One region of the Caballeronia sp. AZ10_KS36 genome, then DNA from elsewhere that is predicted to be linked to it. Evidence: predicted binding sites of a transcription regulator. Region 1 holds the regulator's gene; the other holds the start of a gene.
The links. The regulator LexA, encoded in region 1, represses DNA repair genes until DNA is damaged. The targets are predictions, from matches to a motif close to ACTGTATNNNNATACAGT.
Positions count from the first base shown of each region.

Region 2: a site for LexA is predicted at 2,238-2,255, ahead of imuA (translesion DNA synthesis-associated protein ImuA). Genes of this name have one in related genera too.

Region 1 is NZ_JALQDQ010000013.1:217,976-224,722, forward strand. It holds gene NCR35_RS07720 (universal stress protein) at 1-295, shown strand, start outside; gene NCR35_RS07725 (DUF2939 domain-containing protein) at 324-905, opposite strand; gene NCR35_RS07730 (hypothetical protein) at 986-1,321, opposite strand; gene lexA (transcriptional repressor LexA) at 1,462-2,130, opposite strand; gene NCR35_RS07740 (sulfate ABC transporter substrate-binding protein) at 2,379-3,425, shown strand; gene cysT (sulfate ABC transporter permease subunit CysT) at 3,531-4,415, shown strand; gene cysW (sulfate ABC transporter permease subunit CysW) at 4,412-5,314, shown strand; gene NCR35_RS07755 (sulfate/molybdate ABC transporter ATP-binding protein) at 5,330-6,400, shown strand; gene NCR35_RS07760 (CysB family HTH-type transcriptional regulator) at 6,440-6,747, shown strand, end outside.
Region 2 is NZ_JALQDQ010000045.1:2,515-9,261, reverse strand. It holds gene NCR35_RS27310 (error-prone DNA polymerase) at 1-111, opposite strand, end outside; gene NCR35_RS27305 (Y-family DNA polymerase) at 116-1,594, opposite strand; gene imuA (translesion DNA synthesis-associated protein ImuA) at 1,518-2,225, opposite strand; gene NCR35_RS27295 (flagellar transcriptional regulator FlhD) at 2,661-2,960, shown strand; gene flhC (flagellar transcriptional regulator FlhC) at 2,963-3,547, shown strand; gene NCR35_RS27285 (hypothetical protein) at 3,780-4,667, shown strand; gene NCR35_RS27280 (hypothetical protein) at 5,206-5,610, opposite strand; gene NCR35_RS27275 (hypothetical protein) at 5,698-6,144, opposite strand; gene NCR35_RS27270 (HNH endonuclease) at 6,547-6,747, opposite strand, start outside.

The DNA.
Region 1 (6,747 bases):
AGGCGTCGAGTGGCTGCGCGAGCGCGGCTTGTCAGCGCAGGGGCACTTCGCGTTTGGCCATCCGATCGACGAAATCGCCGCGCTGGCCGACAGCCTCAAGGTCGATCTCGTCGTCGTCGGGCACCGCTGCCGGAGCGGTCTCGCTCGTTGGTGGATGGGCGCGGGGAACACGCCTTTGCTCGATCGCGTGTCGTGCAGCATTCTGGTTGCCGTCTGTCAGGCAGGCGAATCGGCAGAAGCGGAAGATGCCGCTGCGTATGCCGCGAAGCCGGCGAAGGCCGAAGCGGGCGCGTGAGCTTTCGACGACGGATTGCGAAGGCGCGTCAGCCGTTGAGGTCGACAGCAACGAGCTTCCACGACACCAGCCCGCTGCGGTGAAAGATGGCGGAATAACGAGCATCGCCTGCGCCGTGCTGGTACGTCACGACGAACGTGTTGATGCCGCGATAGCCGGCCGTCGTTTGCGGCGGTTGCGGAGCCGGATTGGACGCACTCGCCGGCGCGGACGCATTTGCATCGGCTCGGCCCGCCGCAGGCGGACGTTCGCCGGGATTGCCGCGCGGCGGTATGCCGTTCAGGATGGCGGCGACTCCGTCCGGCGTCGCATACGAATCCACGAGCGGGCCGACCAGCGCCGCGCCGATCATCGCGCCGATGATCGCGAGCGGGTTGCCGCTCTTCTGCACGTCGATGCGCCGCGTGAGCAGCGCGGCGATCTGATCCTTCAAGCTCGCGCGCAACGCGGGGAAATCGACGTAGTCGTTGACCGTTTGGGCGTCTCGCGCGTCGGCGGCGCGCTTGACGCGGTCCAGCACGATATACGGCGACGCGTAGACGAAGCCAAGCGCCGCCACGAGCAATACGGCGGCGAGCGTGGCGACAACCAAACGAGCGGTGCGGGACATGCGACGGTCAAGCCTTCAGCAAAGGTCAATGCAGAATGGACCACGCCGACGCACGACAAATTCCCCGACCCGCCGCCAGTTCACGCCACCGTTCCGCCCGTGAGACCGGCGCGCTCTTCGTCGATGCAGCGGTCGATCATGCGCGACACTTCGCTGATCTTGCCGACCAGGATCAGCCGCGACTCGCTTCGATAGACGCGCACGGGAGCACTCCGCGGCGGCTCCGCGTGGACCGTCTGCGTCAGCGACACGCGCGCGAACGCAGGCTGGCGAGACGGCAGCGCGGGCATGGAATCGAAGAGATCCGGCGCAGCTTCGGCTCGCGAAGGCGCAGCGGCGCCGCAAGGAATCAACGCACGTAGATGACGCAGACGGCCGAACCGGCGAAAGGGCAGCAAACGGGCAAAACGTTCCATCATGACTCTCCAGACGATAGGACGCACCCCGGCATGCCGCGAGCGGCTGCCGTCCGTGCTTGATGTACTCGAAACGCGCCGCGTCGTGCGTGGCGTGAAAAGGCGCTCAGCGACGCTTGAAAGCGCGCTGCCGCCGCTGACTAGAATTCGCCCGAGCGGATCAGGCCCACTGCGATGCCTTCCAGCGCGAAGTCTCCGCTGCCGGACCGTACGAAAATGTTCTCGTAGTCCGGGTTCTCCGCGATGAGTTCGACGCCGTCCGGACGTCGCTTCCAACGCTTCACCGTGACGTCGTCGCCGAGCCGCGCAACGACGATTTGTCCGTCCTTCGCCTCGGTGCGTTTTTGAACGGCGAGCAGGTCGCCATCCAGAATGCCGGCGTCGCGCATCGACAAGCCGCGCACTTTCAACAGGTAGTCGGGCTTGCTCGAGAACAGCGCGGGATCGCACGCGTAATGCTGCGAAATATGCTCCTGCGCGAGGATGGGACTGCCCGCTGCGACACGGCCCACGAGCGGCAGCGAGAGCTGCATGATGCTCGCGTGCGGCAACGTGAACTGGTGCGGGGCGTCTTCTGAACGGCCTGCGTCGCCAATCAGCCGGATGCCGCGCGACGAACCCGCCGCCAGTTCGATGACGCCCTTGCGCGCCAGTGCCCGCAGATGCTCTTCCGCAGAGTTCGCGGAGCTAAAGCCCAGCTCAGCGGCAATCTCCGCGCGCGTCGGCGGAAAGCCGGTGCGCTCGATTGCGCGCTGGAGCAGTTCGAAGACCTGCTGCTGACGCGCGGTAAGTTTTGAGGTTCTGGTCACTGGCTCGGGCCTCTCGTGCACTGTATGGATCAACAGATGACTGTATTTTTATACAGTATTCCGCGCTTTTCAAGCATTACTTTAAGTTCCGCGCGAAACCGCAACACGGGCCGACGTGCCACGCCACATGAGCGCGCGCCTCAGGCTTTAGCAGCTTTGGATATAAAAGACTGAAAAACGATTATTTCTGTTCATATAGGCCCGCCGATAGACTGATTCCGTCAATTGGATAAGACGGAGAACGGGGAATGCAAAGCACGAAAGCGGGATTGGGGACCAAAGCACGCAAAGCGTTGACGGCGCTTGCGCTGACGGCGGCGGGCATCGGCGCGATTGTGGCGATGAGCACGCAAGCACACGCGCAGACGTCGTTTCTGAATGTGTCGTACGACCCGACGCGCGAGCTGTATCAGGACTTCAATCAGGCATTCGCCAAGAAGTGGAAGGCCGAAACCGGCGAGACCGTCACGTTCAAGCAGTCGCACGGCGGTTCGGGCGGACAGGCGCGAGCGGTCATCGACGGCCTGCAGGCGGACGTCGTCACGCTCGCGCTCGCCTACGACATCGACGCGCTCGCGGGCAAGGGGCTCGTGGCCGCCGACTGGCAGAAGCGCCTGCCGGATAACGCCTCGCCGTACACGTCGACGATCGTGTTCCTCGTGCGCAAGGGCAACCCGAAGCACATCAAGGACTGGGACGACCTCACGAAGCCGGGCGTCTCCATCGTCACGCCGAACCCGAAAACATCGGGCGGGGCGCGCTGGAACTATCTCGCCGCGTGGGCCTACGCGCAGCACAAGCCGGGCGGCAATGAGCAAACCGCGAAGGACTTCGTCGCGAAGCTGTACAAGAACGCGGGCGTGCTCGACTCCGGCGCGCGCGGCGCTACGACGAGCTTCGTGCAGCGCGGCCAGGGCGACGTGCTGATCGCGTGGGAAAACGAGGCGTTTTTGTCGCTGAAGGAATTCGGTCCGGACAAGTTCGAGATCGTGGTGCCTTCGGTGAGCATTCTGGCCGAGCCGCCGGTCGCGGTGGTGGACAAGGTCGTCGACAAGCACGGCACGCGCAAGCTCGCCGAGGCGTATCTAAAGTATCTGTATAGCGACGAAGGCCAGCAGATCGCCGCGCGCAACTTCTATCGTTCGCGCTCGGACAAGGTGCCGGCCGACCTCACGAAGCAGTTCCCGAAGATCAAGCTCTACACCATCGACGACACGTTCGGCGGCTGGACCAAGGCGCAGAAGACGCATTTCGCCGATGGCGGCGTGTTCGACTCGATCTATCAACCGCAATAAGCGCAAAACGTAAGCAAACCGAAGCGGCGCGCCATGACGCCGCCGGTCACACAAGCATTCGATGACACGCGCTCCCCGGCGCACTGGAACAGGACGAAAGCAAGGATGACGACTTTCACTTTGCGCAAGCCGAGCGCGCTACCGGGCTTCGGCCTGACGCTCGGCATCACGCTCGCGTATCTGAGCCTCGTGGTGTTGATACCCCTCGCCGCCACGTTCGCGAAGACGGCGACGCTCGACTGGGCGCAGTTCGTCCGCGCGGTGACATCGCCGCGGGTGCTGGCGTCGTACCGGCTGACCTTCGGCGCGGCGCTCGGCGGGGCGCTCATCAACGCGGTGTTCGGCTTTCTCGTCGCGTGGGTGCTCGTGCGCTACACGTTTCCGATGAAGCGCATCGTGGACGCCATCGTCGATTTGCCGTTCGCGCTGCCGACTTCTGTGGCGGGCATCTCGCTCGCGGCCGTGTATGCGGGCAACGGCTGGATCGGGCAGTATCTCGCGCCGCTCGGCATCAAGGTCGCGTTCACGCCGCTCGGCGTGCTGGTGGCGCTGACGTTCATCGGCTTGCCGTTCGTCGTGCGCACGGTGCAGCCGGTGCTGGAAGACTTCGAACGCGAGCAGGAAGAAGCCGCCGCGTGCCTCGGCGCGACGCGCTGGCTGACGTTTCGCCGCGTCGTGCTGCCGTCGCTCTTTCCGGCGCTTCTGACCGGCTTTGCGCTGGCGTTCGCGCGCGCACTCGGCGAATACGGCTCGGTGATTTTCATCGCGGGCAATGTGCCGATGAAGTCGGAAATCACGTCGCTTCTCATCATCACGAAGCTCGAACAATACGACTATGCGGGCGCCACTGCGCTCGCCGTCGTCATGCTGTGCGTGTCGTTCCTGATGCTGCTCCTCATCAACACGCTGCAATGGTTCCTGCAACGGCGCACGAGCCGCACGGGCGCTGTTCCTGCGCACGCGGTATCGGTGCAAGGGAGCCACGCATGAGCACATCTGACACCAAAGCCATCGCGATGAACACCGCTGCGCCGCGTGATGCGCGCACGCTCGATCCCGTCACGGAACCGCGCGCGGTGCGCTGGCTGCTCACCGGCATCGCGCTCCTGTTCCTCGCGCTCTTTCTCGTGGTGCCGCTCGTCGCGGTGTTCGCGCAAGCGTTCGCGAAGGGCATCGACTATTACTTCGAGTCGCTGAAAGACCCGGACGCATGGTCCGCCATCAAGCTCACGTTGACGACGGCGGCGATTGCCGTGCCGCTCAACGTCGTGTTCGGCCTCGCGGCATCGTGGGCGATCGCGAAGTTCGACTTTCGCGGCAAGGCGCTCTTGACCACGCTCATCGACTTGCCGTTCTCGGTTTCCCCCGTGATCTCCGGCCTCATCTACGTGCTGATGTTCGGCGCGCAAGGCTGGTTCGGTCCGTGGCTCGCGGCGCACGACGTTCAGATCATCTTCGCGGTGCCGGGCATCGTGCTGGCGACGATCTTCGTGACGTTCCCGTTCGTCGCGCGTGAATTGATTCCGCTGATGCAGGCGCAAGGCAACGACGAGGAAGAAGCCGCGCATGTGCTGGGCGCTTCGGGCTGGCAGATCTTTCGCCGCGTGACGCTGCCGAACGTGAAGTGGGGCCTGCTGTATGGCGTGATTCTCTGCAATGCACGCGCAATGGGCGAGTTCGGCGCGGTATCGGTGGTATCGGGCCACATTCGCGGACAGACCGACACCATGCCGCTGCACGTCGAGATCCTCTATAACGAATACAACTTCTCGGCCGCGTTCGCCGTCGCCTCGCTGCTCGCGCTGCTTGCGCTCGTGACGCTCGGACTCAAGCTCGTCGCGGAACGCCGCATGTCGCAATCGCTCGCCGATGCAGGCGCCAAGAACTAAGGCAAAGGACACATCATGAGCATCATCGTTCGCAATCTGCAAAAGCGCTTCGGCGATTTCACCGCGCTCGACAACGTCACGCTCGACTTTCCGGCGGGCGAACTCGTCGCGCTGCTCGGGCCGTCCGGATGCGGCAAGACCACGCTGCTGCGCGTGATCGCGGGCCTCGAATATGCCGATGCCGGTCAGGTCCTGCTCAATGGCGAAGACGTCGCGCAAGTGGGCGCGCGCGACCGGCAAGTGGGCTTCGTCTTCCAGCATTACGCGCTGTTCCGGCACATGACGGTGTTCGAAAACGTGGCGTTCGGTCTGCGCGTGAAGCCGCGCCGCGAGCGTCCGTCGGAAGCCGTGATCCGCGAGAAAGTGCACGAATTGCTCAAGCTCGTGCAACTGGACTGGCTCGCGCAGCGGTTTCCTTCGGAGCTTTCGGGCGGGCAGCGGCAACGTATCGCGCTTGCACGGGCACTCGCTGTCGAACCGAAAGTGCTGTTGCTCGACGAGCCGTTCGGCGCGCTCGATGCGAAGGTGCGCAAGGAACTGCGAAGCTGGCTGCGCCGCCTGCACGACGATCTGCATATCTCCACGCTCTTCGTCACGCACGATCAGGAGGAAGCGCTCGAAGTGGCGGATCGCATCGTCGTGATGAATCATGGCCGCGTCGAGCAGGTCGGCAGCCCGCAGGATGTGTACGATCATCCGCAAACATCGTTCGTGTATGAATTCCTCGGCGCGGCCAATCGCCTTCAGGGTCATGTCGATGCGGGCGGCTTCGTCGCGGATGGCGCGGCGCAAGCCATCGCCGCACAAGCACACTTCAGCGGCCGCGCGCTCGCCTATGTGCGGCCGCACGACCTCGCGCTGTACCGCGCCGACGATGCCGCGGGTCTCGCGCATCGCGACGGTATCGTGGTCGGCGTGCGGCGCGTGGTGACGCTCGGCGGCTCGGTACGTGTGGAACTGGAAGGCGACGCGGGCGGCGTGCTCGAAGCGGAACTGGACCGGGAAGCATGGCGCTCGCTGAAGCTCGATATCGGCGATGGCGTGCGCGCCGTGCCGCGCGCGCTGCGCGTCTTTCCGGCGCAATGAGACATCCATAAAACGGCAGCAAGACAAGAGAGGCGAACCATGAACTTCCAGCAACTGCGCTTCGTGCGCGAGGCCGTGCGTCAGAACATGAATCTGACGGAAGTAGCAAACGTGCTGTACACGTCGCAGTCGGGCGTGTCCAAGCAGATCAAGGATCTCGAAGACGAACTGGGCGTCGATATCTTCATCCGGCGCGGCAAGCGGCTCACGGGGCTGACCGAACCGGGCAAGCAGGTGCATCAGCTGATTGAGCGCATGTTGCTCGATGCGGAGAACCTGCGGCGCGTGGCGCGCCAGTTCGCGGATCAGGACAACGGGCATCTCGTGGTCGCCACGACGCACACGCA
Region 2 (6,747 bases), on a different contig from region 1:
CTCCGCGCGCAGGATCAGTTCTTCTGCGTGCGAGGCGCCGCGCAGGAAAGTGAAGTTGGAGAAGCACTGCAACTCGGCATAGCCGGGCAGCATCGACGAAAAAGCGTCCATCGTGTCACCCGAAGAGGCCGTGCAGGAACCATCGAGGGTCCTCTTCGTCGCGGCTGCCGACGCGCTCGCGGTAGATCCAGTAGCAGGTGTGGTCGTCGGCTTCCGCGACGAAATAGTCGCGCGTAACGAGCTCGCCTCCCCACCATCCGGCTTCCACGCGCTCGCCCGGAGAGACCGTGCGCAGCGGACTGCCGTAGAACGGTCTGTGCTGGCGCGTCATCAACTGGACAGGCGTCTCAAGCAACCACGAAGGGCGCGGCTGATCGCCGGGCAACGGGCAGCCTTTGACGTCGCTCGTGACCGGCACCCAGTTCCCGACGATCTCGGGCCGATGGTCCGCGACGGGGGCCGGGCGCAAGACGTTCTCGTGGCCAAGGCGTGCGACGAGCAATTCCATCAGCCGGTTGTGGTCGGCGGCGCTGCCGCCCGGCTCCGGAAAAAGGGTATCGGAAGGCGGTGCCGCCGCTTCAACGTCATTCACTTCGACGCGCACGGCGATGACCGCGGCCGCCAGTTCGACGCGGCCAAGCCGCTCTTTCAGCAATCGCGTCAGGTGTTCCTCGTGCCACGTCGGCTCCGCAAGCGCAACCTCAATCTTCGTTGGCGGCAAGGCCGCGCGCCCGCGTTCGTGCTCAAGCTCGATGGAAAACCGCGTGAGCGCCGGTTGCTTACTGGCGAGCCAACCCGTCAATTGGACGATGAGCCGCCGCGCCACAAAGAGGACAGCTTCGGCGTGCTCGACACGGTCCGGCAGTTCGATGCGTGCATTGAAGGACGGCGGCGTCTGTACCCATTCGTAGAGTTCCGGGGCTTCGCCGACAGCGCGGTCGAGCGTGTCGATAAGCGCCACACCGCAGCGTTTCTTGAGGCCCGCGCGCGGCAAGCGACGCAGGTCCGCGACGCTCGCGCATCCGAGACCGTCGAACCAGTCGGCGTAGCGCCGTGCTTCCAGCACCAGCAGGGCGGGCAAGCGCGGCAACTGGCGCATGAGCGAGCGAATGGAAAGGCGGTGGCCGCCGCGATAGCGCGCCATCAGCCACGCGCTCTGGCCGGTGGGTGCGACGCTCAGGCGAACCGTGAAGCCGAACGCGGCGAGCGAGGCGCGGATCGCGCGGCGCAGCGCGCGCACGCCACCAAAGAGGCGCAAGCTCGCCGACACGTCGACGAGCACGGTCTGCTCCTCGGCGATCGATGCCTGCGGGCTGAATTGCATCAGGGCGGTGGCCACATCGGCGACGGCCTGCTGCTCCTTGAGCTCGTCCTTGTCGTGCATGCGCGCGTCCGGCGCGAGCGTCAGGACGCCGCCCTTGCGCATGCCCATGCGGACACCGGCCTCGTGCGCTGCCTGATCGAGCGCGACGACACGCTCGTGATCGAGCACGACCAAGCCCGGACCGAAGCCAGCCTCACTCGTGGACGACCAGTTCGGCTGGAAGACTTCTCGGCTGAGGTGCGGCAGATATACGCCGATCCACACTTGCATGGCGATTCAACAGGATAGGCGAATGGGGCAATCCAACGACGAGCGGCTCGTCGCGTGCGGGGCCGCGGCGCTTAACGAACTGCAACGACACGCTGTCGCGCGCCGGGCGCACGGCCACACGTAGCGGAGCAGGGCTCGTGTCGCTCGCGGCGGCAAGTGGCCGGATCATGAAAAACAGCGACTCGCCGGTCTGCGCGGCGAGGTGCAGGCGCCGGAGCGCTTTGGGGCGAACGTGGGTTTGCCAGAAGAGCAAAGCGCCGAACGTACCGGACCGGAGAATCTGCTCCGCCGCCCACAGTGCATCAGCTGTCTTTTGCGCGCGCACCACGTTGACCGACGTCTCGGGCAGGCCCCAATAGGCTGCGGCTTCAGGCTGGAAACGGTGCGGCGGTTGGAGAAGGGCGATGCGCCGCTGCGCGACCGCCTTCAACGCGGGCAAAAGCAATCGCAGTTCGCCGACGTCCGGCTGCTGCACTAGCAAGTCGGTCAATGCGCCTTTCGGCCAACCGCCTCCCGGCAACTCAGCGGCCAATTCCAGCGACCCGCACGGCAACACGTTCGCGCGCGCGGAGGCGAGCTGCGAGCCGCGCCAAATGCTCGGGTGAATGTCTTCGAGGGCCAACGCTCCCATGTTCAACCCCGTACTGTATGTTTGTACAGTAGTCTACACCATCGCGACGACGCTTTCGTCCAACCATATCTATCCGCCAAACGTAAGCGGTGGTAACACTGTCGCGCAATAACCGCGGTAAAACCGTTACGCGGCAATTGTTACTCGCCTGTCCCGGCTTTGCATGACGAGCATAAAACACGTGAAAGTTGCGGATAGCAAGCGAAAACTCCGCGCGCAATGCGGTAACAGTGCGCGCCGATGGCTCGTTTCGCGCCTATGCGGAGGCAGTCGCTAACCAGTGACAACGATTGCGTCGGCGTAAGTTGGTGATGCAAAGGTTTGCGAATGTAACTTTCTGTTGCAGAGCCAAGTTTTTGAACAGACAATTCGCTTGCGCTGTCGCTCAAGGCGCTCCCGACGCATACGGTCACAGCCACTTCCGGTACGCCAGCCATGACACACGCCAGCTACGATCTTTCTTCCATCCGCGAGTTGAACCTGTCTTATCTGACGCTCGCGCGGCGGGTGTTGGCATCGGACCGCGAGGCCGCACAGGCGCACCTCGGGCTGTCGGCCGAAATCGCCGACACGCTCCTCAAGCTCACGCCGGCACAGGCGGACAAGCTAGCGTCGTCATCGCAACTGCTTTGCTTCTTTCGCATGAGCGCCGATGAAATGCTCGGTGGCCTCGCAAGCCGCAGCCTTGATGCGCCGGCGACGGCCCTGTCCAACGAAGCGCTGCTCGCGGCCTGACCATGAGCACGATCACGTCTTCCAAGAGTCTCGCGAGCGAAGCCGCGCAGGTCATGCGCGCGATCGCGCTGATCAAGCTCGGTGCGCGCATGCAAGTGCTGGAGTCGGAGATCCCGACGCTTTCACGCGATCGGCTGATTCGCCTGTATCGCGAAGTGAAAGGCGCGTCGCCGCCGAAGGGCATGCTGCCGTTCTCAGAAGACTGGTATCTGACGTGGGCGCCGAACATTCATACGTCGATGTTCGCGAACGTCTATGCCTTCCTCGAAGCAAATGCCGAAGGGCTGGATCCTGTCGAGCTGCTGACGCGCGCCTATGCGCTGTATGCCGAGCACTTCACGATGAACGGGGAGGCATTGCAGATGGACCTGACGCGCGCCTGGACGTATATCCGTTTCAGGGACGCCGGAATCCTACGTCTCGCGGGATGCACACGCTGTCGCGGCAAGTTCGTCGCGCATGCACATGACCCATCGCACTCAATGGTGTGCGGCATTTGCCAGCCGCCGTCGCGCGCCGGCAAGACGAAGGCAGCCGCGAAAGCAGCGCTCGAGCGCGACGCGGCGTTGCAGGCAAAAGCGGCCTGACCGTTTATCCGGGAGCGGCCTTCGGCACGTACATACAGCAGCCGCATGTCGTCTTCGTCCAACGTCAGCCGACCGTACAACATCTTGGAGCGGAAGTCGTTTTTCGCCTTCCACCCAGGCTGCGCGGCCTTTCATCTGAGAGGAGCTGATAGCATCCTCTTTTGTTAATCGACATAGGCGCGGCCTCGGCTTGGGAGTCGTCAGGGCGAACAGTGGGCGAGAGGAGATGGGCGTGACGGAAGTTGTAGGGCAGAACAACGAACAACACGGGTACTCGGCGGAGCAGGTCCGCGATTTCGAAGACCAAATCCGCGAGCTGCGCAACGGAAACGCGCGCGTTAAATTCGACCTCGGTCATCTTGCCGGGCAGCTCACCGTGTCGCGGGCCCAGACGTTCGCGAACCAGGGGCTCGGCCGCCGCCTGCAATCGATCGAGCGATCCGTCGCCAATATCTTCGCGCTCTATCCGCCGGGTCGCCGTAATTTCCTGAGCCACGACGAATGCTGCGATGTGGGCATCCAGTTTCAGGCATTCGCCATGAACGTCTATGCGCTGTTCGATAACGTGACCTGGGTGTGCCTGCTCGAAGCCAAGCAGTCCCTTGCGCCCAAAAGTATCGGACTGTTCAAGAAAGCGTGCCGCCCCTTCATTCCGCCGAACCTTGTGGCATATCTCGACGAACCCGAAACGACCCGTTGGTTTCATGAATATGGGACGCTCTATCGCGACTCGACGGCGCACCGCATCGCGCCTTCTCTCCCTTCGCGCACATATACGCCCGACGAAGGCAAGCGCTGGCAGGAACTTCAAGATGAATCAATCCGCGTCATGATGCCGCCGGACAGGATTGATCGGGGCACGGATCGGGGCATTGACTTCAAGGCGCAGTTCGAACGGATCGACCAGATTGAACGCGAGAAGGCAGAGCTGGGGCGCAACAGCCTCTTTATGTGTCTTTCGTTGACGGGGGAAGACGCGACGCCGCCGGTTTATCTGCACCCTCAGCTACTGTGTGATTGGGGGCTGGCGCAGGAGACGGTGCGTCGTTTCATCGTCGGCATGCGTGAAACCTATGGCTGGCGGGCCCCCAACATCCCGCCGCTGGAAGTTCAAGACTGAACAAGGGCCGCCGCCAGCACTTACGACGGCTTTCTGTTCAGCCGTCGGTTTATATGCCTCGGCCACCGATCGCCTGTCAAAGGAAAACAAGCAGTGCCCGCAAGTTCGACTGCCGCGCGTCGCTGCGGCCGCCGCGCTCTCTGTAACTATTTTTGCCCGGCGGCAACGAAGTGGGGCGGAAAGATGATGCAGCCAGACTCGTCGCGTTCAAGCGGGACGTCGGGATTGTCGAGCATCTGCTCGGCCTCTTCGACGTCAGGCAACCGCGGCCACGGCCACGCTTTAGTCGCCCATGATGGAATGTCCGTCTGACGAACGAAGCCGAATTCCTCCGGCTCGTCCTATATGGAAGCGAACATTCCGTTGAGGATTTGCTGCATATAGGCGACGTGCACAAGACGCATCGACCACCAGTGACGGCGAACGCGGTCTTCGCCGGCGATCACGGTGCGCGATTCAAGGTCAAGCACGAACCGGTGCTTCATGTACGGGTCGCTGGCCCATCACGAGTCCCACTCGCCGACCGCATATCGTTGCTTTACTTCTGCCAATAGTGTCCCCATTGGTGGTGCTCGCGCGCCTCGATGGCTACCGCCATGATCTCGCCTAGGCCGAAAGCTGGATTGTCACGTTTTACCGCGATGAACCGGTCGACAAGCGACGGCGCAACTCGGAGCATGCACAACGCCTTCAACTCAACAAAGTCGAAGAGGCTAGTCATGATTGGCCGATTCGCAACTAGGGCGCTAATCTCGTGGCATAGCACCGCTTGCCGACGATCCGGCAGGCCGCGTTTGGCCATCACGTCGGTAAACACTGCCCGTTGCGCGAGACTGCGGTCCTCAGCAGTAGCGAATTCTCTGGAATCGATCTCCAGCAGCGCGAGGTTGATCTCGTCACCGGCAGCGATGAATTCGGAAAGCACTGGTTCTTCTTGGTACATGGCGATGAGCGTCGTCTTACGGTAGACCCTATTAGCGGCTGCGAACGACTATTCTTAAGAGTTCGCCTAACACGCGTACGCCTCTAATCAGTCGCGCAATAGTTCCGTGAGCCACGCATCGGCAGGGCGACCGGCATCGACGTCCAGGAAAAGCGCAACGCGGCCGCCCACAATGTCCCGCGACCGCAGATCTGCAGCATCCAGCCACGGCTTGATACGTGTTCGCCGGGCCGGGATGTCTGCCGCGTTGAAGTCCAGCGGGTACTCGATAGACGACTGACCGAACTCGACCACAAGACGCATTGAATCGACGCGTACGCCGCGAAGTTCCGTGTCGACGATTCTATTGATCGCAACGTCTAACTCACGCTTGCTGCTAAGTTCGTAGATGCGCGGCTGCTCCGCCCGACGAAGATGGATGACGGCAGACACACGTTCGTTCGTATCAGTGAGAACAAGCCGATAACGGGTAACGCGCCCCTCGCCATCTGCATTGGGAAAAACAACATCCTTGAAGTTGCCCTTGTAGGTCATGCCGGCTCCGTCTATAGCCACGACACCGCGTCATGGCTCAAATGGAGCCTACTCATTAACTGCCAAAGTCAAGCGACCCGCGTTCGTGACCACCTCAAGTGTAAGCGGATATCAGACATCTACCTTCCAAACTAACGCATGGTAGGGATCTTAGCTCGACGTCGTCGAAACCCTCTCAGTCCAAGGGCACGAGCAGGATTGCGGCTGGCACTTGAATCATCGTGGGCGGGGGATAGATGCCACGTAGTGTTTCGCGGCGATAGCGTTTTGCGCTTTGTTCCTGGAGAGCGTCGGGGGCGCCGTGTTGGCCACGAGCCGTCACAGGTCCGTATTCTTCGATACTTACCCCGTGAAGGATCGCGATCACGAGCATAGCAACGGACGCATCGTCGAGTTAGCACCTTAAAGCGAACCCGACTCGCGGCCCTTCACCTCGAATTGCTTGTACCTCCGCTGTAGTGCATCGGAGTTAGGCATCTCCGAAGGATAAGCAGGATGCCTGATTTCCCTTCCTTCGTAGGCTTTGTATTCCGACCGAAGCAACGCCGGGACAATCCTGACCCGTAACCTGGTGTCGATTGCGAGCAGTCCCAAGTCGAACAG